Labrenzia sp. PHM005: one gene and its partner. The protein of the gene in region 2 interacts with the protein of the main gene of each other region in a pairwise test. Links are inferred from orthologs where the notes say so. Each region holds a gene or a part of one and is shown on either strand. Other genes may lie near its edges. The genes, in order: FJ695_RS06520 and def.

Evidence for each region.
Region 1: the proteins of def (region 2) and FJ695_RS06520 interact in binary tests that used the Escherichia coli proteins (3 or more experiments, as listed by UniProt). The link is inferred for Labrenzia sp. PHM005 from one-to-one orthologs.

What each region holds. Positions count from the first base shown.
Region 1 is NZ_CP041191.1:1,428,205-1,440,193, forward strand. The notes cover bases 3,272-6,122. They hold FJ695_RS06520 (aspartate-semialdehyde dehydrogenase), read right to left. Parts: upstream 5,289-6,122; coding sequence 4,254-5,288; downstream 3,272-4,253. Other genes in these bases: FJ695_RS06510 (DMT family transporter), read right to left, coding at 3,272-3,428; FJ695_RS06515 (TenA family protein), read right to left, coding at 3,436-4,176; FJ695_RS27965 (hypothetical protein), read right to left, coding at 5,399-5,536; FJ695_RS06525 (aspartate/glutamate racemase family protein), read right to left, coding at 5,667-6,122. In the rest of the region: FJ695_RS06490 (sodium-dependent bicarbonate transport family permease), read left to right, coding at 1-716; FJ695_RS06495 (P-II family nitrogen regulator), read left to right, coding at 721-1,032; FJ695_RS06500 (carbonic anhydrase), read left to right, coding at 1,150-1,809; FJ695_RS06505 (DinB family protein), read left to right, coding at 2,017-2,538; more of FJ695_RS06510, read right to left, coding at 2,535-3,271; more of FJ695_RS06525, read right to left, coding at 6,123-6,407; FJ695_RS06530 (Xaa-Pro peptidase family protein), read right to left, coding at 6,422-7,561; FJ695_RS06535 (multidrug effflux MFS transporter), read right to left, coding at 7,832-9,031; FJ695_RS06540 (hypothetical protein), read right to left, coding at 9,223-10,113; FJ695_RS06545 (DUF642 domain-containing protein), read right to left, coding at 10,250-11,989.
Region 2 is NZ_CP041191.1:80,947-92,830, forward strand. What follows is about bases 5,514-8,259. They hold def (peptide deformylase), read right to left. Parts: upstream 7,273-8,259; coding sequence 6,754-7,272; downstream 5,514-6,753. Other genes in these bases: fmt (methionyl-tRNA formyltransferase), read right to left, coding at 5,514-6,041; FJ695_RS00560 (MarC family protein), read right to left, coding at 6,088-6,720; FJ695_RS00570 (DNA recombination protein RmuC), read left to right, coding at 7,398-8,259. Outside these bases: FJ695_RS00530 (DUF805 domain-containing protein), read right to left, coding at 1-330; FJ695_RS00535 (mechanosensitive ion channel family protein), read left to right, coding at 544-2,781; FJ695_RS00540 (DUF2189 domain-containing protein), read left to right, coding at 2,889-3,698; tRNA pseudouridine(38-40) synthase TruA, read right to left, coding at 3,695-4,534; FJ695_RS00550 (GNAT family N-acetyltransferase), read right to left, coding at 4,544-5,083; more of fmt, read right to left, coding at 5,103-5,513; more of FJ695_RS00570, read left to right, coding at 8,260-8,585; FJ695_RS00575 (NlpC/P60 family protein), read right to left, coding at 8,602-9,468; FJ695_RS00580 (MarR family transcriptional regulator), read right to left, coding at 9,518-9,868; FJ695_RS00585 (M17 family metallopeptidase), read right to left, coding at 9,928-11,322; FJ695_RS00590 (tetratricopeptide repeat protein), read left to right, coding at 11,502-11,884. UniProt on the Escherichia coli protein: Removes the formyl group from the N-terminal Met of newly synthesized proteins. Requires at least a dipeptide for an efficient rate of reaction. N-terminal L-methionine is a prerequisite for activity but the enzyme has broad specificity at other positions.

The DNA of each region.
Region 1 (11,989 bases), 1.3 Mb from region 2 along the record:
TGACGCGATTGAGCGTTGTCGACGCCGCGGCGGTTGCCGGCCACTATGGATCCATATCTATCGTCACGTTTGTTGCCGCAACGTCCGTGCTGGAAAGCCAAGGCATCACCAGTGAGGGATATTTGGTCGCTGTTGCCGCAGTGATGGAAGCGCCAGCGATCCTGTCCGCTCTTTGGATTGTCGCGAAGTATTCTGGCAATGGGTCCGCAAAGGCCCGGGAAAAGGATACACAAGGCCTTTGGCGGGAAATCCTGTTGAACGGATCGATCGTTCTTCTCGTCGGGTCCTTCTTGATTGGTTTCCTGACCGGCAAGGACGGCTTGAAAGAGATCGAGAGCTTTATTGTGTCCCCGTTCAAAGGGGTTTTGTGTCTGTTTCTGCTTGATATGGGGCTGGTCGCCGGCCGGGGTTTGCGGGCCAGCGCCCATCAGATGCGTCCGGGTCTCATCAGTTTCGGCATTTTGATGCCGGTCCTTGGGTCAGCGGCGGGGCTGGCAGCGGCAAGCCTGATCGGTCTCTCAACAGGCGGCACCGTGCTGTTGATGACCTTGAGTGCCTCAGCCTCATATATCGCGGTTCCGGCCGCCATGCGGGTGGCCTTGCCGGAAGCCAATCCCTCTATTTATTTAACCATGTCGCTCGGGATCACGTTCCCATTCAACTTGACGCTCGGAATCCCGTTCTATCTGAGCATTGCACAGGCCGTGGGAGATTAAACCAATGGAGATGAACCCAGCGAAACGGGTGGAAATCATTATCGAAGCCCCGATGGAAAGCCGCCTGACCGATGCCATCGAAAGAGCGGGAGTTACCGGCTACACGATTTTGCCGGTGCTTGGCGGCAGCGGCCGCTCCGGCCGCTGGAGCCGGGAAGGGCAAGTCTCGCGTGCCGGGGGGATGGTCGCGATCACGTGTATCATCCGCCCGGAACGCCTTGATGAATTGCTGGAAAGCGCCTTTGAAGTGGTTGAAAGGCACATTGGTGTGGTCAGTGTAACCGACTGTCAGGTGTTAAGGGCCGAACGTTTTTAAATACAACTACCGCTGAAAATCGGCCTTTCAGCGTAATTGTGCTTTTCAAGAAACAAATGTAAGACACGTCTCCAAATTCCTGGCGCGGAAAAGTGCCACGACAACAGGAGTAGTGCAGTGACGTTTCCTTCACACTTATTGGATGGTTATGGCCGGTATTTGAACAAGGGCTTTGTCCGTGTGAAAGAAACCCATGAGCGGCTGGCCGTTTATGGTCAGAAGCCGGATGTCATGGTTATTTCCTGTTGTGATAGCCGCGTCACGCCGGAAGGCATCTTCAACGTTGGGCCTGGCGAATTGTTCGTTGTGCGGAACGTCGCCAATCTTGTACCACCTTATGAAGACACAGAAGGTCAGCATGGCACCAGCGCAGCCATCGAATTTGCGGTGAAGGGCCTAAAGGTCAAGCACATCGTCGTCATGGGCCATGGCCAGTGCGGTGGTGTGAAGGCTTTCCGCGAGAATGCTAATGATCCGATGGCGACCGGCGAGTTCATCGGACGTTGGATCAAGCTTCTGGAACCTGCGGCCATTTCAATGGCCTGTATGCCAGTCGACAAGTCGGACGATCCGCAGCTTGCGATGGAATATGCCGGGATCCGCCAGTCTTTGAAAAATCTGGTGACTTTCCCGTTTATTGAAGAGGCTGTTCAGTCCGGAACGCTCGACCTACATGGTGCCTGGTTCGACATCGGCTCCGGTGAGCTGCGGGTGATGAATTCAGAGACGGAACGGTTTGCATCAGCCGCGCCGGACGCTGTGTTGTCTGATAGCTAATCTGAGGCCTAAAAGGCAAATCAGTTGAAGGCCGATCTGCCTTCTACGGCGGTACATCGTGTTCAAACGGCAGGCCGATAGTCTCGACTTGCCAAAAGAATTTCACAATTCTGACCTGTTTTTAGCTCTCACTGGGAAAAAGCCCGGGTGGCCTGGTGTTTTGAAGACACATGGTCTTTGGCTTCGATAATTTGATTGGAACGATTCATGTCTATTGATCCGGCGCTCTATCAGCGCCTTGCGAAGTATAATACTTGGATGACAGACAAGGCCTATGTGGCCGCCGATCAGATGAGCGATACGGCGCGCAAGGAAGACTGCGGCGCATTTTTTAAGTCGGTGCATTCGACCCTCAATCACTTGCTTTTCGGCGATCGGGCATGGATGCGCCATTTCACTGGTCGCGACTATTATGTCGAAAAAATCGGCGTTGACCTTTATGAAGACTATGGTGCGTTGAAGGCTGCACACCGGGCCATGTGCGGTGACATTGAAGATTTCGCAGATGATCTGACCTGTGAATGGCTGGATGGCTCTCTGGAATGGACCAGCCGCAGCGACGGCAAGACCCGGACGCGGCCGCGCTGGTTATGCCTGACCCATATGTTCAACCATCAGACCCATCACCGGGGCCAGCTGTCGACGCTCTATATGCAGGCGGGGATTGACATCGGCAAGACCGACCTGCCCTTCATGCCGGATCTGTTGCAACAGGATGTTTCCGGCTAACTTGCAAACAGCAGTGCGCTGCCGATAACCACCAGCGCGGCCCCGGCCCAGGCGCCAAGTGCTGGCACTTCCTTCGTGCGCCACCAGAGCATCGGCAGCATCACGGCAGGTGTTGTGGCCGACAGGGTTGCGATGATGCCGACTTCGCCACCGGAAAGCGCGAACAAGATCAGCGTCATGCCGAGACCCATGCCCAGAAATCCGGAAACGGCAATGATGCCGACGATGGATGGTGTAAAACGGCCAGCCGGTTTGACCCAGGAGACCGGCAACCGTGTCAGGGCTAGAAGGCAGAGGGCGGCCATCCCGACCCGCAAGCTGGAAGCGGCGACTGGATCCGCGCCGGTTTCCATGACCGGCCGGGCAATCAGTGAGCCGACCGACTGAGACAAGGCTGCGGCCAGTCCTAGCAAAACGCCGGCCCAAAGCGGCCCCCGGATGCTTTCCCATTTGTGCAGCTGGGATTTGCGCTTGCCGAAGCGGATGGCGAGCAGGACACCCGTAAAGGTGATCAAGATCCCGATAATCTGTGTGCCTGACAGATGTTCTTCCAAAAACAGCCAGCCGAGTACAGCGGACATTGGCGCATTCAGGGAAAACAGCATTGCGGTCCGGCGGGGACCCATCCGGTTCAGCGTTAGAAAAAGCGCTGTGTCTCCCATGAAGATGCCGATCACACCTGAAAGGATCAGCGGCATCACATGTTCACCGGCAATTGAGCTCCACCCTGTCGTCACGGCGACCCAGATGACAAGCATCACCGCAACAAGCGCCATGCGGGTACAATTGAAGGCAATGGCGCCCAAATGCTGAGCCGGGCCTGCAGAAATCAGGCCTGTGAGGGCCCAAAGCGTTGCAGCTCCAAGGGCCGCTGCCTCGTAGACGAACATGAGAGGATCAGACCTTTTCTGGGTTCACTTCCGGCAGACAGGCTTCTCCGGTCCAGGCTGTCTCAAAAAATGCAACTTCCAGCGCACTCATCTTGGAGAAGATCTTTGCGAGACTTTCCTGTTGAGCCGGCGGCAGCGCAGCGCCAACGGCATCCATTTCCTCGCGGATCCAATTGACGAAACTTTCAAAGCCCTCAACGGCGTGCAGATCGATCCATTCGGCCAGATAGAATTTTTCTGGACGCGGCTGCCCCGCTTCGCGCAAACCCCAAGTCAGGTAACACCATTCTGCACAAAGCAGGCAGGCAAGGCCTTCGGCATAGGTGCCTTTGCCGGAAGAGGTCAGCAGCAGATCTGCGAAAGCCCGTGTAACCGGTCCTTGAGCTGCCGTTTCATAAGTTGCTGCCGGAAAGCCTAGAGCCTCAAACGACCGAAGAAAATAGTCGTTTTCTTCCGATGTCAGCAACGCCAGAAACCCGGAGAGCCGAGATTTGGAGCGCATTGTTGGTGCTTTTGCGACCAGATATCCCAGTGTAGAGGCGAGATCTGTGATGAAGGTATAGTCTTCGATCAGGTATCGGACATAAGCCTCATCCGGCACGGAACCGTCACCGATCGCGTGGGTGAACGCATGGTCGGTTGCCTCGCTCCAATAGGGCTCGGCTCTAGCTGCCAGCCAGTCGGAGAAGCGAGCATTTGGTGTTACGGCTTGGAAGTCTTGAAAAGAACCGGAAAAAGCCTCGGGCATGGCGCCGGGCTCCTTGTCTCAATGATATCTGGGAAGAGAAGAAAAAACGGGCGCCGGATGGCGCCCGCATAAGTGCTTTAGGCAGCAGCTTTTTTCGGTGTGATCAGGCCGCGGTTGACCAGAACTTCGGCGATCTGAACCGTGTTGAGTGCCGCGCCTTTGCGCAAGTTGTCGGACACAACCCACATATTGAGGCCGTTTTCGATGGTCGCATCTTCGCGGATGCGGGAAATGTAGGTCGCATCTTCACCGGCCGATTCATAAGGGGTGATGTAGCCACCGTCTTCCTGCTTGTCAATCACCAGGCACCCTGGCGCTTCGCGCAAGATGTTGCGGGCTTCTTCTGCTGTGATCTCGTTTTCGAACTCGATGTTGACGCTTTCTGAGTGACCGATGAAGACCGGCACACGGACGGCGGTACAGGTCACCTTGATGGCCGGATCCAACATCTTCTTGGTTTCGGCGAGCACCTTCCATTCTTCCTTGGTGTAGCCGTCTTCCATGAAGACATCGATGTGCGGAATGACGTTGAACGCGATGCGTTTGGTGAATTTTTCCGGTTCGATCGGATCGTTCACGAAGACAGCGCGGGTCTGGTTGAACAGCTCTTCCATCGCTTCCTTGCCGCCACCGGACACCGACTGGTAGGTGGAGACGACGATGCGCTTGATTTTGGCGGCTTCATGCAGCGGCTTCAGCGCGACAACCAGCTGCGCGGTTGAGCAGTTTGGATTGGCGATGATGTTCTTTTTGGTAAAGCCGGTGATGGCGTCGGCATTCACTTCCGGAACGATCAGCGGCACGTCCGCATCGTAGCGCCATGCGGAAGAGTTATCGATGACAACACAGCCTTTTGCGCCGATTCTCGGAGACCATTCTTTGGAGATGGAGCCACCAGCGGACATCAAACAAATATCGGTGTCGGAGAAGTCGTAATTCTCCATCGCCTGAACCTTCAGCGTTTTGTCGCCAAAGGAAATATCGGTGCCCTGCGAGCGGCGGGACGCCAATGCAACGACTTCGTCTGCCGGAAAGCCACGTTCTGCGAGAATGTCGAGCATCTCCCGGCCAACATTGCCGGTCGCTCCAGCGATTGCGATCTTGAAACCCATTTTTCGACTTGTCCTTGTCCGTCTCCCCGCTTCACCAGCTGCCCGGATCTTTCAGGGCATGGCTGGCTCCTGGCGCCTCCCATCCCCGGGGAGGCAGGATGAGCGGCACCTTAAGCGGTGGTCTTGGTTGTCTTTGTCGTGTGTTTGAATGTGGTTGTGGCAGCCGTCTTCGTCCCGCCGCGCAGAAAGGTTGCGCTGGCAAGGGCTTCAGACATCATATCCAGAATGTCGGCTTTCAGCCGGGTCATCAGGTGCTCACAATCGACAAAACTCGAGACGGCGGTGTTTTTGCCCGGAAACTGGCGGAAGTCAATATGCAAAGCGCCTTGATCGGCGCATTGGTTTTCACACTGTTGCGCAAAGGCGGCGAATTTTGCGTTAATCGAACAAACGCCCCGGCCCCTGGCCCTTCGCTGGAAGGCCTGCCAACGTCATCATGTGCCAAGCGAGCGCAGAGTTGGAACTGATAACTGGTTTTCCAAGTTTTGCTTCGCAGGCTTCAATCACCGGGAAGGTGCGCAGATTGGTGCAAGAGGCGAACACGGCATCGATTTCCGGGGCACTGCCGACCGAGCAAATGGCCTCTTCAACCGAGGCCGGGGAAATACGGGCCACGACGGCTTCTTCTGATTGACCAAACGAGCCCAGGTTCACAACCGTAAGACCATTGTCTTTAAGCAGAGAAACAACTGCTTCGGAAACTTCGGCGATATAGGGTGTGACCACCCCGATTTTTTTTGCGTTCAAGTGCTCAAGCGCGGCCAGCACAGCCGCCGCCGGGTTGGTTACTTTGGCGGTTGGATGAGCTTTTTGAACGGCTTTGGAAACTTCCCCTGACCCGATGACGGTTGACGCCGATGTGCAAGCGTATCCAATAACATCCAGATCGCGGGCATTTGGCAGAAGGGCTGCGGTTCCCGTCAGCTGCGCTTTCATCCGCATCAAAGTTTCTGGCGTGACTTCCGGATCGCTTTCAATGCGGGTGTGATTGAGCGTCACGCCGTCTTGATCAAACAACGGCCGGAACTCATTTTCGATGGTCTCATCGGCTTGCAGAACGATCAGCCCAAGAGCAGCTTTATGCGCAAGGCCGTTGTCTGTTTGGAAATTGAGATCCATGTCGTACGCTCTTGTTATTGAATGACCGGAATGTCCGGATCCGCCGGGGTGCTCAGGTATTCCGGCGCACCATCCCGGATGACGATGTTTTCTTCGTGTACCATCATCTTGCCGCCGCCGAGATCAATGCCCGGTTCCAGGGTAATTACCATGTTTTCCTGCAAAACCGTTTGATCGAAACTGGTGAGTGATGGGGTTTCGGTCAGCTGGATGCCTAGCCCGTGGCCCATGCGGCCGACGTCGCCGTCAGATTGGCCCAGAACATCGGTCATGGCTTTGAAGAGATCCGCGCAGGTTTTTCCGGGGCGGGCGATGCGAGCTGCGGCTTGAACCGATTCAACCAGTTTCCGATGGGCGTTCTTGACATCATCACTCGCATGGCCAATCGCAAAATTCCGGTCGAAGTCGCAGAAATAACCGTTTTTGACCGAGCCGGTATCCAGCATCAGGACATCACCTGCACGAAGCGGCGTATCTGTGGGTGGTGAAATCACATCGCCATAGCCACCCTGACCGGCCCCGCCGACCAGATAGGGCACATCATCGGCGCCGCGTTCCAGCAGATCGATCTTGAACTTGCGGAAGGCCTCTTTCAGGCTCTGGCCTTCATGAAAGAGTGCCTGGTTATTTTCGAAGCTTCGCGAGGCGATCTGGCAAATCTCGCGGTGGATCGCAATCTCCGCTTCCGATTTGATGTGGCGTATTTGTTGGACAAGATCTGAAGTGTTCAGAAATACCGCGCCCGGCAAATTTGCTTTCACGACATCAAAATCAACAAGCGGCATGCGCAGGGAACTTTCCCGGCCCATCGGCATGCCGATGGTTTTAAACGGCTTGAGCGCCGCGCTTAAAAGACTGACGCCTTCGTCGGTTGGATGCGGGGCGGCAAAGGTCCGGATGTCGTCCAGCCAGGTGCTGGCCATCAGATGGGCACCGATTTGCGGGATCACTGCGAAGGGTTTGCCGGACTTAGGCAGGACGCAGAACCAGGGCCGGGCCGGACTTTGCCAGAAAAGTGTCCGGAAGCCAGTGAAATAACGGACTTCTGCTTCTGTGGTGAACAGGAGCGCATCGAGCTTTTGCGCATGCATCAGGCGCTGGGCGCGCTCAGTCCGGTCTTCAAATTCCTGTTCCGGAAAATCCGCTTCTGACATTCCTGGCCTTTCGATTCGCAAACCATCACTTGAAACCATCTTAGAAAGAACAGTTTGAAGTCACAGGAATGCCGGTGCCGCTGCAAGCAGTCATGCGCGGCACGCATCAATTCAAGGAGGCAAGTCATCAGGTCTTTGAGGGAATGACAAGCGAAATCTGGCGGCTTGAGTAAAGCCTCCATTTGTCTTCTGGAAGCGCAACGTCGCTATAAGCGGCCTGATAGGGCAGGTGTGCAGCGTTATGGATATTGCGCTTCCAAAAAGTGCGACTTAAGCTGCGGCTTTGCTCCGGCGGGTGGGCCGGAGTGTTGCCAGTGCAAGGACCAGAGCAAACACAGCACACAGTGCAATCGCACCGACCATCGGCAGGGCTGAGCGGTCGAAAAACGGGCTGCAAATGAAAATCATGATGCCGCCGGCAACCATTTGCAGGGTTCCGCCCAATGAGGAGGCCATGCCGGCATGTTCCCCATGGTCCTCTAACGCCATGACCATGGTCGGGGCGATGACCTGGCCCAGAAACGCGTTGGCGATGAACAACAGCGTCATCAATACGTACAGATGATCAATGCCATTCCAGACCAGTAGGAACAGGGTGCAGGTTCCCGCGGCAAATCCGGCGACACCTGTCAATGCGACAGGCGCCATGCCAAACCGTTCTCCGAGTGGCGCGGCGAATTGTGACGACACAAAAAAGCCGGTCGCGCCAAAGGCAAACACGAGGCTGAACTCGGTCGGTGTGAGTGCGTATTGGGTCATATAGACCAGCGGTGCGGAAGCGATGAAAACAAAGAAACTCGCCAGGGAAAAACCGCTGATCAAGGTCAGGCCCATAAACTTGAAATCTTTGCACAAATAGATTGCACTGCGCAGCATGGCAGCGGCATTGATCGGTGTTCTGCGTTCAGGCGCCAGTGTCTCAGGGAGCTGGAAAAAGACCATAACCATCGACGCAAACGCCAGAAGCCCCAAGATCATGAAAATCAGCCGCCAACTGCCGAAGGCAATGATCCCGCTACCGGCAAGCGGAGCGAGCAACGGCGAAATGCTGAACACCAGCATGACAAGGGCCATGAGCCTCGTGGCTTCCGTGCCAGTGTGAAGATCCCGGATCACGGCGCGCACGACGACCATCGGGGCTGCCGCGCCGATGGCTTGGACAAACCGGCCTAAAGTAAGGTCGGAAATATCGCCCGCCCAGGCGCACATCAGCGAGCCGATAATGTAGATGACCAGACCCAAAAACACCGGTGGCCGGCGACCGAACCGGTCGGCGAGCGGCCCATAAAGCAGTTGTGCGACGCCGAAGGCGGCAAAATAAACCGAAAAGGTCAGCTGCACGGCGACATCGTCGGTATTCAGGTCTGCCACAATCTGCGGCATGGCCGGAAGATAAAGGTCGATAGCGAATGGGCCGACAACGGCCAAAAGGCCCAGCACAATGGCCGAGCGAACAAATCCGATAGACATGAAAATCCAATCTCAAAGCGCCCGGCAGGAAGGCGATGGCCGGGACGAACACAAAACACTTTATCCTTCAGATTGTCGAGTGGCTTTTCACACTAGGTCGGGATTGAAGCTCTTGAGTTCAAGGCCACCGCTAGCGGAAGTGGCCTTGCAAGCGCAGCTGGGTTGACCAAGTCAAACCTAAGGCCAAAGTGCTACTGCTGAAAAATATTATGATAGCGCAAAGGCACTGAATATCTGAATAGGGTGACTGGTTTTGATCTGTGCAATGCCATGGAAAACCCGATAGCAATGAGATAAGCGCCGCCATAAACAGCCAGACCAATGGACACCAAAAGGGGTGCCTGAGCCGTTTTGAGAATGGATGACGCGCCGAGCATCAGGGCATAGAGCCAGCTGGCGCCGGACAGCGCGGCACAATTTGCAATCAGCAACTTTTGCGGTAAGGCCAAGGCCGCCAGCGGCCGGCCGGCGTATTCCTTAAGCAGCGGGGCCACCAGCTGTCGCATCAAAACCGCATCTATCGTCAGGATCGTGACGACGGCCAGCTTGGTGACGAGTTTTGGAGAGAACGCACTTGGATCGAAATTGGTGCGCACTCCAATCAAAGCAAGTCCGGAAATCCAGAGAATGGCAATGGCGCAAGCGATCTGGCGATGTGATTTGTCGACAAACTCCAGGAGTTGCCGGCTCATGCCCTTTGTTATCATCTGACGGACCGACAGGGCGGCAGAAACGACGGTTCCGAGCCCGATTGCAACACCGGCCAGATGCGCAAGCCGGATGAGATCCACATAGGCCGACGCCCAGCTGAGGTCTGGCGTCCACATGGCGACCATGTCTTGCAGATGATTGGAAGAGCCGGGCTCCGGATGCGGGCTGGCGGTCATCACCTCGCCTGAAAACCCCAAAGCGCCGCGCAGCTGAAGGGTCTCCATGGATGGGAAACAGATCGCCTCCAGGAGCGCTTGAATGTCGACGTAAGCCCCGCTGGAGAACAGGTAGATGTTGACGGCGGCGAGGACACCGCAGAGAGCCAGCGGCACACGCGCAGATTTCAGAATATGGCGGGTTTGATCAGACATTTTTTAACATCCCAAGGATCAGCCTGAATAGGCCGGGACAAAGAAGGCGTGTCCTCACCGTCTTTTAAGACGCACGCCGATGAACAATTTAGTGGGGTGTTCCGGGCGGAGTAACACCCGCCCGGAAACTGAGTGGTTAGGCGAGTTGATCAATGGCAACGGATTGGTCGTTGAAGGCCAGTTCTTCGAAATCATAAAGAATGTCGAAGTCGTTTCCGGACCATACGACGACACCTGCGCCGTCCTCGGTGGCGCCCCAATTGTAATCAGCAGCGTTGCCGTCGATCTTGAAGCTGTCCTGGCCTTCGGTGCCGGTGAGATATTGGGTCACTCCAGCGATATCCTGAACCTGCCCGCTACCGGTTGTCAGCGGCACGCTCATGTCTGAAAACTCAAGACTTTCAAAGCCGTGGAGAATGTCAAAGCCGGAGGCACCCCAGACAACAACGCCAGTTCCGTCGTTGGTCGGCCCCCAGCCAAAATCAGAGGCTTTGCCGTCAATCACAAACCGGTCATTGTCCGTGGTTCCGGTCAGATACTGGGTCACCCCGGCAACATCCTGGTAGCTGCCGTCTTCGGATGTCAGCGGGACGGAAAGATCGTCAAACCGGATTTCTTCGAAATCTTTCAAGATGTCGAAGCCGGTCGGGCCCCAAACCACAGTCCCGGTGCCGTCCTCGGTCGGACCCCAGCCGTAGTCCTTGGATTGTCCATTGATCACAAAGACATCCTTGTCGGCTGTGCCAGTGACCCATTGGGTTTCAGTGGCAATGTCATTGACTTCGTTCACCGGATTTGTTGGATCTACCGGGTCTGGATCAACCGGATCTGGGTCTACCGGATCTGGGTCTACCGGGTCGGGATCTACCGGGTCTGGGTCTACTGGGTCGGGATCGACTGGCGCAGAAGCGCCCTCCTTCAGTACGACATTGTCCAGAAGCCCGCCGATGGACGGATGCGTTCCGTCAGAGGCCCGGAAGGAGAGTTCGTCATTGCCGCCTGTGCCGACAACCGTGACGCTGTAGCTGCCCGGGTCCGAGTGGCCCGGTTTTACCGTCTGAACGACAGATCCATTCCACAGAATGTCCATACCGGCCCGGTCACTGTGGCCGGTGCGCACTTCATAGTCGAAGGTCAGGTCGTAGGTCTTGTTTTCCTGTGTGGCGACCGATTGCGAAATCACGCCGCGTTCAGAATCGATCTCAAGAGCGGTTTTTCCGTCCGTGGCTGCAATGCCTTCGTAGCCGTCCTGCCACAATTCGAAATTGTTGCGGCTCGATTGCCAGCCGGTCAGGGAGCTGTGTGTCTCCCAGTTTGTGACCTCTTCTGAGGTTTCAAAGCTGCCATTGGTCAAAAGGTTTGCCGGATCTACGGGATCCGGGTCGACCGGGTCGGGATCAACCGGATCCGGATCGACCGGGTCTGGGTCGACTGGATCGGGATCGACCGGGTCCGGCATTGGAACCGGATCGGTTCCATCGGATTTCAAGACCACATTGTCCACCAGACCGCCGAGCAGCAAATTGGTGTCTTTAGTTGCTTGGAACGTCAGCTTGTCATCGCCGCCTGTTCCGACGACTTTGAAGTCATAGGAGCCAACATCCCCATTATCGGGCTTGAGCGTGGCAATGATCTCATCGTTCCAAAGAACTTCCAGGCCAATCTTCCAGATGTTGGCGCCCATGGCTTCGGTTTCATAGGTGAAAGACAGGTCATAGGTCTGGCCCCGGACAGTATCGACGGTCTGGGAAACCGCGCCGGATGCGCCATCAAGGCCCAGTGCCGTATGACCGTGTGTGGCATTCGCATCTATGTTCTTGTCGCCATGAATTTCAAAGCGGCCGTTGCTGCTGGTCCAGCCTTCCATCTGATTGAC
Region 2 (11,884 bases):
ATTCAACCCGGGGACAAAAATCAGCAAGGCAAAAAAGCCGCTGAAACCCATATCCTGAAGACGCTTAATCACCAGCGCCAATTCAAACCACTGCAAAATGAAGAACAGGAACGGGAAAAGAGGGTTGGATTCCATAAACTGCGAAATTGCGATGGTTTCATCGACAAATTCGATTTCTGCCGATCCCCACCACATGTTCACGGAGATTGCAATTACGGTCCAGACAAGAGCAAAACAAAGCCAATAGGGTTCACGCCCCATTCGCCCGATCGGACTGAGCAGGGCCCAAATTGGACCGGGGGCAATGTTGGCGCCGCGAGCGTTGGTCATAGGTTCCACTTGTAAATGAAAGTTCTGAAAAGGAGTTAGTCGCTTAAGAGATTGGGATCAAGCGCTGTTCACCAGGAAAACGCACGCCGGTACGCCCTCTGGCTTTTCTGACAATATCGCGCCATTAATACCCCAACGTAATTTTATTGCTGATTTCGCGGTTCGTGCAAATCACGCCAACATTTTCTGGAATCGAATTCTGAGAGGGCATCCATGATCCGTGCTTCAAGTAATAGAGACCTCATCTGTGTGCTTCTCTCGACTTTCCTTCTGCTCTTCCCATTGATATCCGCCACGCAAGCCCAGGAAACCGCTTCTGCTCTCCCTCCGGCACTCCAACAAGAAGCGATGGAAAAACTTGCTTCCGACCTTGATCCTCAACAGGTCGGCGCCTTGGCTGATTTGGTGACGCTGCTACAACAAGGGGCGGATGCCAAAAAGACTGCTGGAGCACTTTCCGGCGGAGGACCCGATCTGTTGGAGCGCTTGCAATCCGGCCTGAATGCTTTCGGTGCTATGGTTGTCAGCAATTTTCAAAGTCTACCTGCCCTTGCAACAGGGATCATTGGTGGCATCGGCGCCTTGTTTGCTGGGGATATTGCAGGACCGGTCCACATACTTTTTGGCGCAATTGGCCTGCTGCTCGTTGCCGGGTTTGGCGCAGAATTCCTTTTCAACCGTATTGTGGCCTCGCGAAGAGAGACAATTCAATCGTTAAAACCAACGTCTCTTTATGAAACTGTCAAAATCGTTTCGAGCCGGGCAGGCCTCGATCTTGGCGGCCTCATCATCTTTGCCCTTATCGTTCTCATCGTTGCGAGAGTAGCCGTCTTCGACCCGGTCATGCGGTCTTATGCCCTTCAAGCCGTTTTCTGGATCGTACTGCTGCCGCGTGCTGTCGCAGCCCTGTTGCGCTTTGCGCTTGCCCCGCATCGAAGTGAACTTCGGCTGGTGACCGCCAATGATGCGACGGCCAAATCTCTCTACCGCAGTTTTACAACTCTTTTCGCCTTTGTTGGCGTTGCCTTTTTCCTACGCAATGTGATGCAAGGAGCTGGCGCTGATGTCGGAGAGACCTACCGCTTTTTTGTCGGTTTTGGCGTCAATGCCTGGATTATCGCAATCATTTGGCAAGCCCGGCATGGATTAACCAGCATCATTCTGGGCGATGATGATGATCCGACCAGCGGGCTGGAACGCATGGCACAGTTCTGGCCCTACTTTTCCATGGCCTTCATTGCCTTCAACTGGCTTTTGATTCAGGTGACCTCCAGCATTGGTATCGATTCACTGACGGCTGGCCGCTCGCTTGCGGTCATCGCTTTGGTGGTCTTTGCGCCGTTTCTCGACACCATGGTGCGCGGGATCGTGTCGCACATTGTTCCGCCAATGCAAGGCGAAGGCCCCGTCGCGGAAGCAGCCCATTTGCAGACCCGATATAGCTATGTGCGGATTGCCCGTGTGGCATTGCTCGCATTTCTCATCCTTACCGTAGGCCGCATCTACGGGCTGAACCTGTTGGCCCTTGGAGGTGACGGGGGATCCGGTGTTGCCCGCAACAGCGTCATATTTCTTCTCATCCTCGCAGCTGGATATCTGGCCTGGGAAATTACAAACCTTTGGGTTAGTCAGCAGCTGGCGAAAGATTCGCCTCCACAGGAAACACAGGACGAAGAATCGGAAATGGGCGGAGCCGGCAAATCCCGCTTGGCGACGATTCTGCCTCTAGTCCGGATCGTTCTACAGGTCACCATAGTTACCCTCACCGTGCTGCTAGGCTTGAGCCAACTTGGGGTCAACATCACCCCGCTGATTGCCGGCGCCAGCATTGTAGGCTTGGCAATTGGCTTTGGTGCGCAAACGCTTGTGAGCGATGTCGTCGCTGGCATTTTCTTCCTGATGGACGATGCCTTCCGCATGGGCGAATTCATCAACACTGGCGGTGCTCAAGGCACGATTGAAAAAATCTCGATCCGGTCGATGCAGCTGCGCGGCACCAAAGGTGCCGTCCATGTCGTGCCTTATGGTCAGATTTCCAATCTCACCAACCTGTCGCGCGACTGGGTGATCATGAAGCTGAAGTTCACCATCCCCTTCGACACTGATCAGGAGAAGGTCCGAAAGATCTTCAAGAAAATCGGCCAGGAGATCATGGAGATGGACGAATATAAGGACGACCTTCTCGCCCCGTTCAAAGGCCAGGGTGTTGCCGATGTCGACGATGTTGGCATCGTGGTCCGCGGAAAGTTTACCACAAAACCAGGCAAGCAGTTTGGTGTCCGTAGAGAGATCTACAAACGGGTCCAAAAGGCGTTTGAAGAAAACGGCATTCAATTTGCGCGGAAAGAAGTCCGTGTCCAGCTTCCGGAGACTGCCAAATTGGACGAGCCACAGAAGGAGGCAATTGCAGCGGCCGCTGCTGAGGCTGCTACTCCGAAACCGGCTGTTTGACTGTTTTGAAAAAATACGCCCTTCTGCGCATTGGCGGCAGCACACCTGCAGGCTTATCATCTCCGCACAAGAGGAAATGAATTAAGCTTTTGGGAGGAAGCGGCCATATGAATGATCAGGAGACGCTGAATGCGGGTGTGCGGCCGATGCCGCAGATCAACAAGATTACCGTAAATGACGTCATTGATGCCCTTGCCGCCGGATTAAACGATTTTCGGGCAGCTCCGGTCTACGGTTTGGCTATCGGAGCCTTTTTTGCTGTCGGCGGCCTGTTCGTTATTCTCAGTGCTGCCGCACTTAATTTGAGCTACTTGTCATACCCAGCCGCAGCTGGTTTCGTTTTGATCGGCCCATTTGCCGCAGTCGGCCTTTATGAAGTCAGCCGGCGCCTGAAGACCGGTGAAGAGCTGTCCTGGTCGAAAGTTCTCGGCGCCATGTGGGCGCAAAAGGGCCGTGAACTCTCCTGGATGGCCTTCGTTGTCCTGTTCATCCAGATCATGTGGATGTATCAGGTCCGTTTGCTTTTGGCGCTGTTCTTGGGCTTCCGCTCATTTGCCTCGTTCGAGGAATTTCTGAACGCCGTTATTGGCAGCCCCGAAGGCTTGATGTTTCTCGCAGTTGGTCACGTCGTCGGTGCGGTCTTATCGCTGATCTTGTTCTCTCTGACGGTCATTTCCTTTCCAATGCTTTTGGAAGAAGACCGGGATTTCATCACAGCGATGATTTCCAGCGTCCGGGCCGTTGCGACATCCCCAGTACCAATGATCGGCTGGGCATTTGTGGTCACTGCTGTTTTGATTGTTTCAATGGCGCCCGCCTTTATCGGGCTGATCATCACATTGCCAATCCTCGGGCATACGACTTGGCATCTCTACAAGAAATGCGTGACAATTCCTGAAGAACCCGGCAGCGCTTAAGCGCTGCTGCTTCCGGCTGTTTCTTTATCAGCCGCAGCCTCCATTGCGGCCTTGCGCACCTGCCACTCGGCAAGTGCTTCAATATCCACCTGGGCCGGCCGGTAATCGACGCGGGTGAGATAAAGGCCATCGGCGGGGGCAACCGGGCCACACGCCTTGCGGTCCTTCGCTTGCAAGGCCTTTGTGATGTCCCCTGGTCCCCATCGGCCTTCGCCGATCAGTCGCAACGTCCCGACCATGGACCGGACCTGATTGTGCAGAAAGGACCGGCTGGAACACTCGGCAATGACGAATTCCCCATCCCGATAAACCGAAAAGTGCTCCAGTGTTTTTTCCGGGCTTTTCGCCTGGCAGCGGGAATGCCGGAAGGTGGTGAAGTCGTGATGGCCGACGAACTCCTGAGCAGCCGCATGCATCGCATCAGCATCCAGCTCGTGTTTGACATGCCAAGCAAGTCCCAGCTGATGGGTCAGCGGTGGTAAGCGATTGTGAATACGGTACCGGTACGCCCGACGGATCGCGGAAAAACGGGCATCGAACCCTTCATGCATTTCCTCGCAATCCAGAATGACAACCGGATCTGGCTGGCAATGAAAATTCATCGCCCCCATGATGGTTTTAACTGGCCAAGTCTTTGACAGATCAGCATGGCACACTTGGCCTGTTGCATGTACGCCGGTGTCCGTCCGCCCTGCCCCGCCAATCGTGACATCTTCTCCTGAAAAGGCTTTGATCGCTCCCTCAATCACCGCCTGAACAGAAGGGGCATTTGCCTGGCGCTGCCAGCCGGAAAAGGGCCGGCCATCATATTCCACCGTCAGTTTGTATCGCGGCATGTTCTTGTCTTATTCGAATTCTTCAAACGGCGTGGCAAACGCCACCTCGATCGGCAGATTTTTGGTTCCAGCTTCGGTCAACGCCAGCGCCATAAATGCACCACCGGCATAGGGACCGTGGATCTTCTTTGCCAATTCGGGATCAAAACCGAACCGCGGAAAATATGCCGGAGGTCCGAGAACCAGAACGAGGTCTTCCTCCAGTTCTGAAAGGCTTTTCAAGGAAGACCGGATTAGGCGATCTCCAACACCTTGGCGCTGGACATTTGGCAAGACAGAAACCGGAGAAAGGCATGCGACTTGAATTGCTTGACCCGGCCCAATTGCGGCATTGGTGACCCGGCTGTAGGCAACGTGACCGACAATCGCGCCGTTCTCATCAACAGCCACCTGTTCCAGGACCAAAGCGCCGCAATGGCGCAGCTTGTGGACCAGCCTTGCTTCCATGTCAGATGGATAGACTGCCAGCAGCAATTCGCGCACGATTGCTTCATCCGCGGGCTCCAGATCCCGTACGACCAAGTCAGATCCTGTCATCAGTTCGCTCATGATACGCTCCTGGCGCATGTTAACTGACGGACGCGCCAACAGTAAGGGCAGCTCCGCGCAGGAAATCGGCTCCACTCATCGGCTTTTTGCCGGCACGTTGGACCTGTTCCAACCGCACAGCACCCGAACCGCATGCAATGACCGGGGCATCGTCTACAGCCAGAACGGTTCCGGCAGCACCATTTCCGTCTGCAAGACTGCTGCGTAGGATTTTGACCCGCTCAGTCTTTCCGCCCAGCGACATCTCGCACCAAGCACCAGGAAACGGCGACAGGCCGCGAATATGATTGTGCACGTCTTCTGAAGACAATGACCAGTCGATTTGCGTTTCTTGTTTGGAAAGTTTGGCCGCGTAGGTCACACCGTCTTCAGCTTGCACCTGTTCGCCCAGCGCACCACGGGACAAAGCAGCCAGGGCACGCACCATCAAGTCTCCACCGAGGCTTGACAGCTGGTCGTGCAGTTCGCCCGCGGTCATGTTCGGGCCAATCGCAACTGTTTCCGACATGCAGACGGGACCAGTGTCGAGCCCCTCTTCCATATGCATGATTTGAACCGCGGTTTCCGTATCGCCTGCCATAATGGCCCGATTGATCGGTGCAGCTCCCCGCCAGCGCGGCAAGATCGAGGCATGCAGGTTCAGGCAGCCCTGTTCTGGCGCATCCAGAATCGCCTTCGGCAGCAAAAGGCCATAGGCGACCACAACGGCAACATCCGCATTCAGCTCGTCAAATTGCGCTTGCTCTTCCGGATCTTTCAAGCTGGTGGGCGTAAAGACTGGGATCCCGAAGGATTCAGCGGCCTCATGCACCGGGGACTTTTTCAGGTCCATTCCACGGCCGGCCGGACGTGGCGGCTGGGAATAGCAGGCAACAACATCATGGCCCTGGCCAACGATTTCCATCAGGGTCGGCACGGAAAAATCAGGCGTGCCCATAAAAACAACACGGAGGGACATAGGCTTCCTAGGCGAAGTGTGAGGGTCTACGTGCCTTATGGCGCGATTAGGCCAGTCCAGGCAACAGGGCTTTGAGGCTACCGACTATCATTTCCATCGCAATTGCCGCCAAAATCATGCCCATGAGCCGGCTCATCACGCTTGTCGCGGTCTGACCCAGAAAACGAGACAGCAGCGGTGCAGCGAAAAAAGTCGCGATCAGTACCCCAATCGCTGCCGCGATCGCGGCCACATAAGCGATCTCACTGGAAATCCCAGTCACCTCACCCCGATAGATGATCATCGTCGAAATCGACCCAGGGCCGAGCAGAATTGGAACTGTTAGCGGATAGATCGCCGGATTATCCTGTGCCGCGTGGTGTTCTTTTTCCTGTTCGGTTCCATGATGCGCTTTGCTTTGCTCACCGGAAATCAGGTTCAAGGCGATCAGAAGGATCAGAAAACCGCCTGCAAGCCGGAATGCATCCAGGCTGATGCCGAACATGTTCAGGAGCGCATTTCCGGTCACTGCAATAACCGCGGCGCCAACCGACAGGCTGATCAGAAGAGTAAAGGCTGTCTTGCGTTCAAAAGCCGGTCCGCGGTCGGCCGTCAGCGACAAAAACACTGGCAAGTTCGCGATCGGGTTCATAATCGCGAACAGCGCGGCAAAAAGCTTCAAGAACAATGCTTGATCCATAATGTCCGTCTTTCCATCAGCCGGACACAGGTCTTATAACTTACCAGCCAGCTTTGCCTGTTTGGTGAATTTCTTGACAACGCGGTCGCGCTTCAATTTTGACAGATAGTCAATGAACAGCTTGCCATTGAGATGGTCAAGCTCATGCTGAATGCAGGTCGCCAGCAAACCATCCGCCTTAATTTCCTGTTCCGCGCCCTCGCGGTTGAGAAACTTGACCGCCACTTCCGCTGGGCGTTCCACATCCTCATAGTAGTCAGGGATGGACAAACAGCCTTCCTGATAGACGGACAGGTCTTCACTCGACCAGACGATTTCCGGATTGATGAACACCATCGGTTCTTTGGGTGCATCTTCCTTGGCAACATCCAAAACGAAAATGCGCTTCAATATGCCGACCTGGCTGGCAGCAAGGCCAATGCCCGGGGCGTCATACATGGTTTCCAGCATGTCATCGGCCAGGGCAACAGTTTCTGCATCCACCGTTTCAATCGGTGCGCACACTTCACGGAGAACCGGATCCGGAATCGTAATAATCGAACGTTTTGTCATGGGCCTGACATAGGCAATCCCAGCTTTCCGGTCAACGCGCAATTCCGACAAGTTCGGACCGAATCTTAGGCGGGGAAAGCAGCTTCTCCGCTGTTCTTTGCACCGAATCGTTCTATGTTTGTTTCATGAATGAGATCCTGTTTGTGTTTAGTGGCCGGCCCGTCACGATTTTGGAAACCGCTGTTGCTGGCGGGCTGCTTTTGCTTGCACTTATTGTCTGGCTGGTGATGAAGACCATGCGGGAAATTCGCTGGCGGGCTGAAGCTGATTCTGCGGCTACCGAACGCATACACGAACTGGAAAGCCATCTCTCTCAGTTGCTGAAATCCCAAGGCGAAATGACCGGCCGGATGCAGACCATGGCAGAGGTGTTTGGGTCTCGGCAGTCGGACATGATGCGGGCGGTCAACGAGCGGCTCGACGGGATGGGCCACAAACTCGGCCTGTCTATGGCTGACACCAGCAAACGCACCCAAGACGGCCTCCGGCATCTACACGAACGGCTCGCCGTCATCGACCGGGCCCAAGCCACGATAACAGATCTTTCCGGGCAAGTGGGTCAGTTACAGGCGATCCTGTCGAACAAACAGACCCGTGGGGCTTTCGGTCAGGGCCGCATGGAAGCGATCATTCAGGATCAGCTCGCACCAAGCGGCTATTCTTTCCAAGCGACGCTGTCGAACAACAGCCGGCCGGATTGCTTGATCCATATGCCCAACGGTGCGCCGCCTTTGGCGATCGATGCGAAGTTTCCGCTTGAAGCGTTCAATCTCTTAAAGAAGGCGGAAACAGACGAGCAGCTCAAATATGCTCAAGCCCAGTTCCGCAAGGACTTTACCAAACACATACAGGACATCGGCGACAAATATCTGCTTCCTGGCGAGACCCAGGACACGGCCTTTCTATTCGTGCCATCAGAAAGCGTATTTGCCGAGCTGAATGAGCGTTTTGAAGATCTGATCCAGAAAGCACACCGGGCGCGCGTCGTGATCGTGTCGCCGTCCTTGCTGATGCTTTCTATTCAGGTGATCCAGGCGGTCTTGCGGGATGCCAAGATGCGGGAACAGGCGCATCTTATTCAGGCCGAAGTCGGCCACCTGATTGCCGATGTCAGCCGTCTCAATGACCGCGTCGGAAAGCTGCAGTCCCACTTTGCGCAGGCCAACAAGGATATCGATCAGATCCTGATTTCTTCGGAAAAGATCGGCAAACGCAGCCGCAAAATCGAGGATCTGGAATTGGGCGAAGTGACGTCCGGGGGAGAGACTCAACAAAGCGATGCGCCGCAACTGGCTTTAACGCCTGACCGTTAATCGGTGTTTGGAAAGATCAGGCTAGACGGCGGGCTTTGGTAATAGCGCCCCATTCAGTTGCCGCTATCCGGGCAACGGCTTCATCCAATGCTTCATAGGCCACAGTCATGGTGTGGCCGTTGGCGTGAAGCAGCTGGTTCGGTCCACTGATGATCCCGACGTGTCCTTTCCAGAACAGAAGATCGCCACGGCGCAGCTTGGATAAATCGCTGAAGGAAATTTGGTCTCCGGCCTCAGCTTCCAACATGTCGCTGTCCCGCGGTAAAGAAATCCCGCCGGTCTGCGCTGCCAGTTGAACCAGCGCCGAGCAGTCCAGTCCAAGACTGCTGCGTCCACCCCATAGATAAGGCGTTCCTAAAAACTCCTCAGCAGTCGCAACCCAATTGGTTTCCATGTGATCCAGGGGCACCAGATGTTTTGCCACAACAGCCGAGCCGTCACTCAACAAAGCATATCGGCATCCCCGTGTTTCAGCTTCACCCGTGACTGAAACAGCCGCTCCCATGGACAGGAGGTCCAAGGGCGGCATCTTGAGTTCGGCTGCCGGATAGCGGTAAGTGCGTAAAGCTCTGACGCGATGCGTCGGTGTCTGCCGTTTTTCAATGGCATCTGAGGAAAACCATCCGACATATCCGTCTGTTGCTAATTGCCCCCAGGCCCAGCCTTCCGGGGTTTGCTCATAGACCGTGATCTCTTCTCCAAACAGGGCTTCGGTATCAATCGAGAGATCCGGTCGGGGTTGCGGCCGCAACGCCATCCGGTCAACACAAACTTGAAATACCAGCCCATCCACAAACCTGTCAGCGGATACCTGACCTTCATAGGACCTGGCAGCAAGGTCTTCTCGAACAGGGTGGCGGCGGCGGTCAAAGGTTTTCTGCATAAGAAACAATCTAACTGATGGACTGAAGGAGACAAACAGAGCTCAACCGCTAACGCGGCAGTTCAGCTGCCTTTTCCGCAATAAGATCTCCGAGCTGCTCCAAATAGAGCGCCCCTTCGACTGTGCGGGTGATAATCACGTTGCGTTTGTCGGCATCATCGCGTTTGCGCGATAACAAACGCATGCTGCCCAGCGTATCGAGCGCCCGGGTGATCGCCGGTTTGGTGACATTCAGTTTGGAAGCGAGCCCGCGAACAGTATGGGGCGGTGGCTCGAGATAAACAGTCAATAGGATCGTCAATTGGCGCGCGGACAGATCCTGTTCGCTGCCCCGTACCAGCGTCAAATTGACTTCGTGCATGAGCCTAAGCGCCTGTGCGGCGCGCATTTCTATGGCCATGAATGACGTGTTCCCTACCCCAATCATGACCATTGAAACATAAAAACGTTTCGGGGCCGTTATTGTCCGTTCGAATATCGCTCACTGATGAGATCAAACAAAGCCCGGATGCCCTGCGCTTCACCCCCCATTGGCTTTCCGGGTTTTTCGGCCGGCGTCCAACCGAAAATATCGAAGTGCACCCAGCTGTGAGCCTTCTCAACAAAGCGGGACAAGAAGAGCGCCGCGGTGATGGATCCGGCGAATCCGGTTCCAGAGGTGTTGATGTGATTGATATCGGCGACCTTGCTGTCGAGATATTTCATATACGGCTGCCAAAGCGGCATCCGCCACAAAGGATCGGTGGCCGCTTCGGACATCACAGCAATATCTTCGGCAAGCGCATCGTCATCGGTGTAGAACGGCGGCAGGTCCGGGCCAAGCGCCACGCGGGCAGCGCCGGTCAAGGTCGCCATATCGATCAGAAGGTCCGGACTTTCCTCATCAGCCAGCGCCAATGCATCGGCCAAGACAAGGCGCCCTTCGGCATCTGTATTGCCGATTTCAACGGTCATACCCTTGCGGCTCGGCAAGATATCACCAGGACGGAAAGCATTCCCCGAAATTGCGTTTTCGACACACGGCACAATGACCCTCAATCTGACCGGCAATTCGGCGGCCATGATCATCGACGCCAGGCCAAGGACATTGGCCGCCCCACCCATGTCTTTTTTCATCAAGGTCATCGATCCGCCCGGTTTGACGTTCAGGCCACCGGTGTCAAAAATCACGCCCTTGCCTACCAGAGTGATCTTTGGATGGTTCTCGTTGCCCCACGCATAATCTGCCAATCGCGGTTCACGGGAGCTCGCCCGTCCGACCGCATGCACCATCGGAAACTCTTCTGTCAGCAAATCCTCGCCAACAACACAGCGTCCCGCTCCCCCATGTGCGGCAAACAATGTATCGATTGATTGTGCCAATTCTTCCGGACCAAGGTCGTTGGCCGGTGTGTTGATCAAGTCTCTTGCGAGTTGGACTCCGTCCAGAATCGCGCCGATTCGATCAAGATCGATGCTATCGGGAACCGCCAGGCGCACCGGCTTCTCAGATGCTTTCCGATAGCGGTCAAACTTGTAACCTGATAGCGCAAATCCGAGAGCCGCTTCTTCGGGTTGAGGAAAACCCTCTGCCAAATGATAGTCTCCTGCGGGCAGAGCCTTTGCTAGGCTGCCGAGGGCAAACGCATGAGCGGGGCCATCTTCTTCGACTCCGAACAACACGGCCGCGAGCTGACCACTCAAGCCCGGCACAAGCTGGAACGACGAAGATTTTGCCGAAAAGTTGTTCGCCAGGCACCACTCTTTTGCAGGCTCACCCAAACCGGTCAAAACCTCCTGCAAACTCCCTTCGCTGACAGCCAGCACGGGTATGGAAGATTGGACATCACTTTGACGAACAAGTGTATTGCGCACGGGTTTCCTCCAACTGAAGACCGGATCGTTTGTCCAAGACGTAATCTCCGGAACCGTCAGAAGCAAGCGCTCCGGTTCGTCACGGACATTGCAAACTGCGACCCGCTTAACCAACCATTAGGGTTAATTATCTATGTCTATAGGGAACTTACATGGTGCGGACAGCAAGGATTTGAGAAATGCAAGCGCCCTACACCCGTTCAACAGCAAAACGTTTTGGTCTCGCAAAGACGTTGATGGCAATGACTGCTCTTGTCCTGGTTGCGGGGTGCGCCTCTAACAAGTCCAACACCGGATCCCACTCCCCGGCGTCCGGCGGCTATTATTCCGCGCCAGGATCGGCCCAAGCGCGTGCCGCTGTCTCCAAATGGGCTCAAGCCTATGAAAAGGATAGAAAGAACCGGGCAGCAATTCTTGGCTACTCGGACGCTCTCAGCCAAAACGGCCAGACACCCCAAGCAATGGCTGTTCTGCGCGGCGGAGTAATTTCCTATCCGAAAGACCGCGAGATCGCATCAGCCTACGGCAAAGTTTTGGCCATGAATGGCCGGTTTGATGAAGC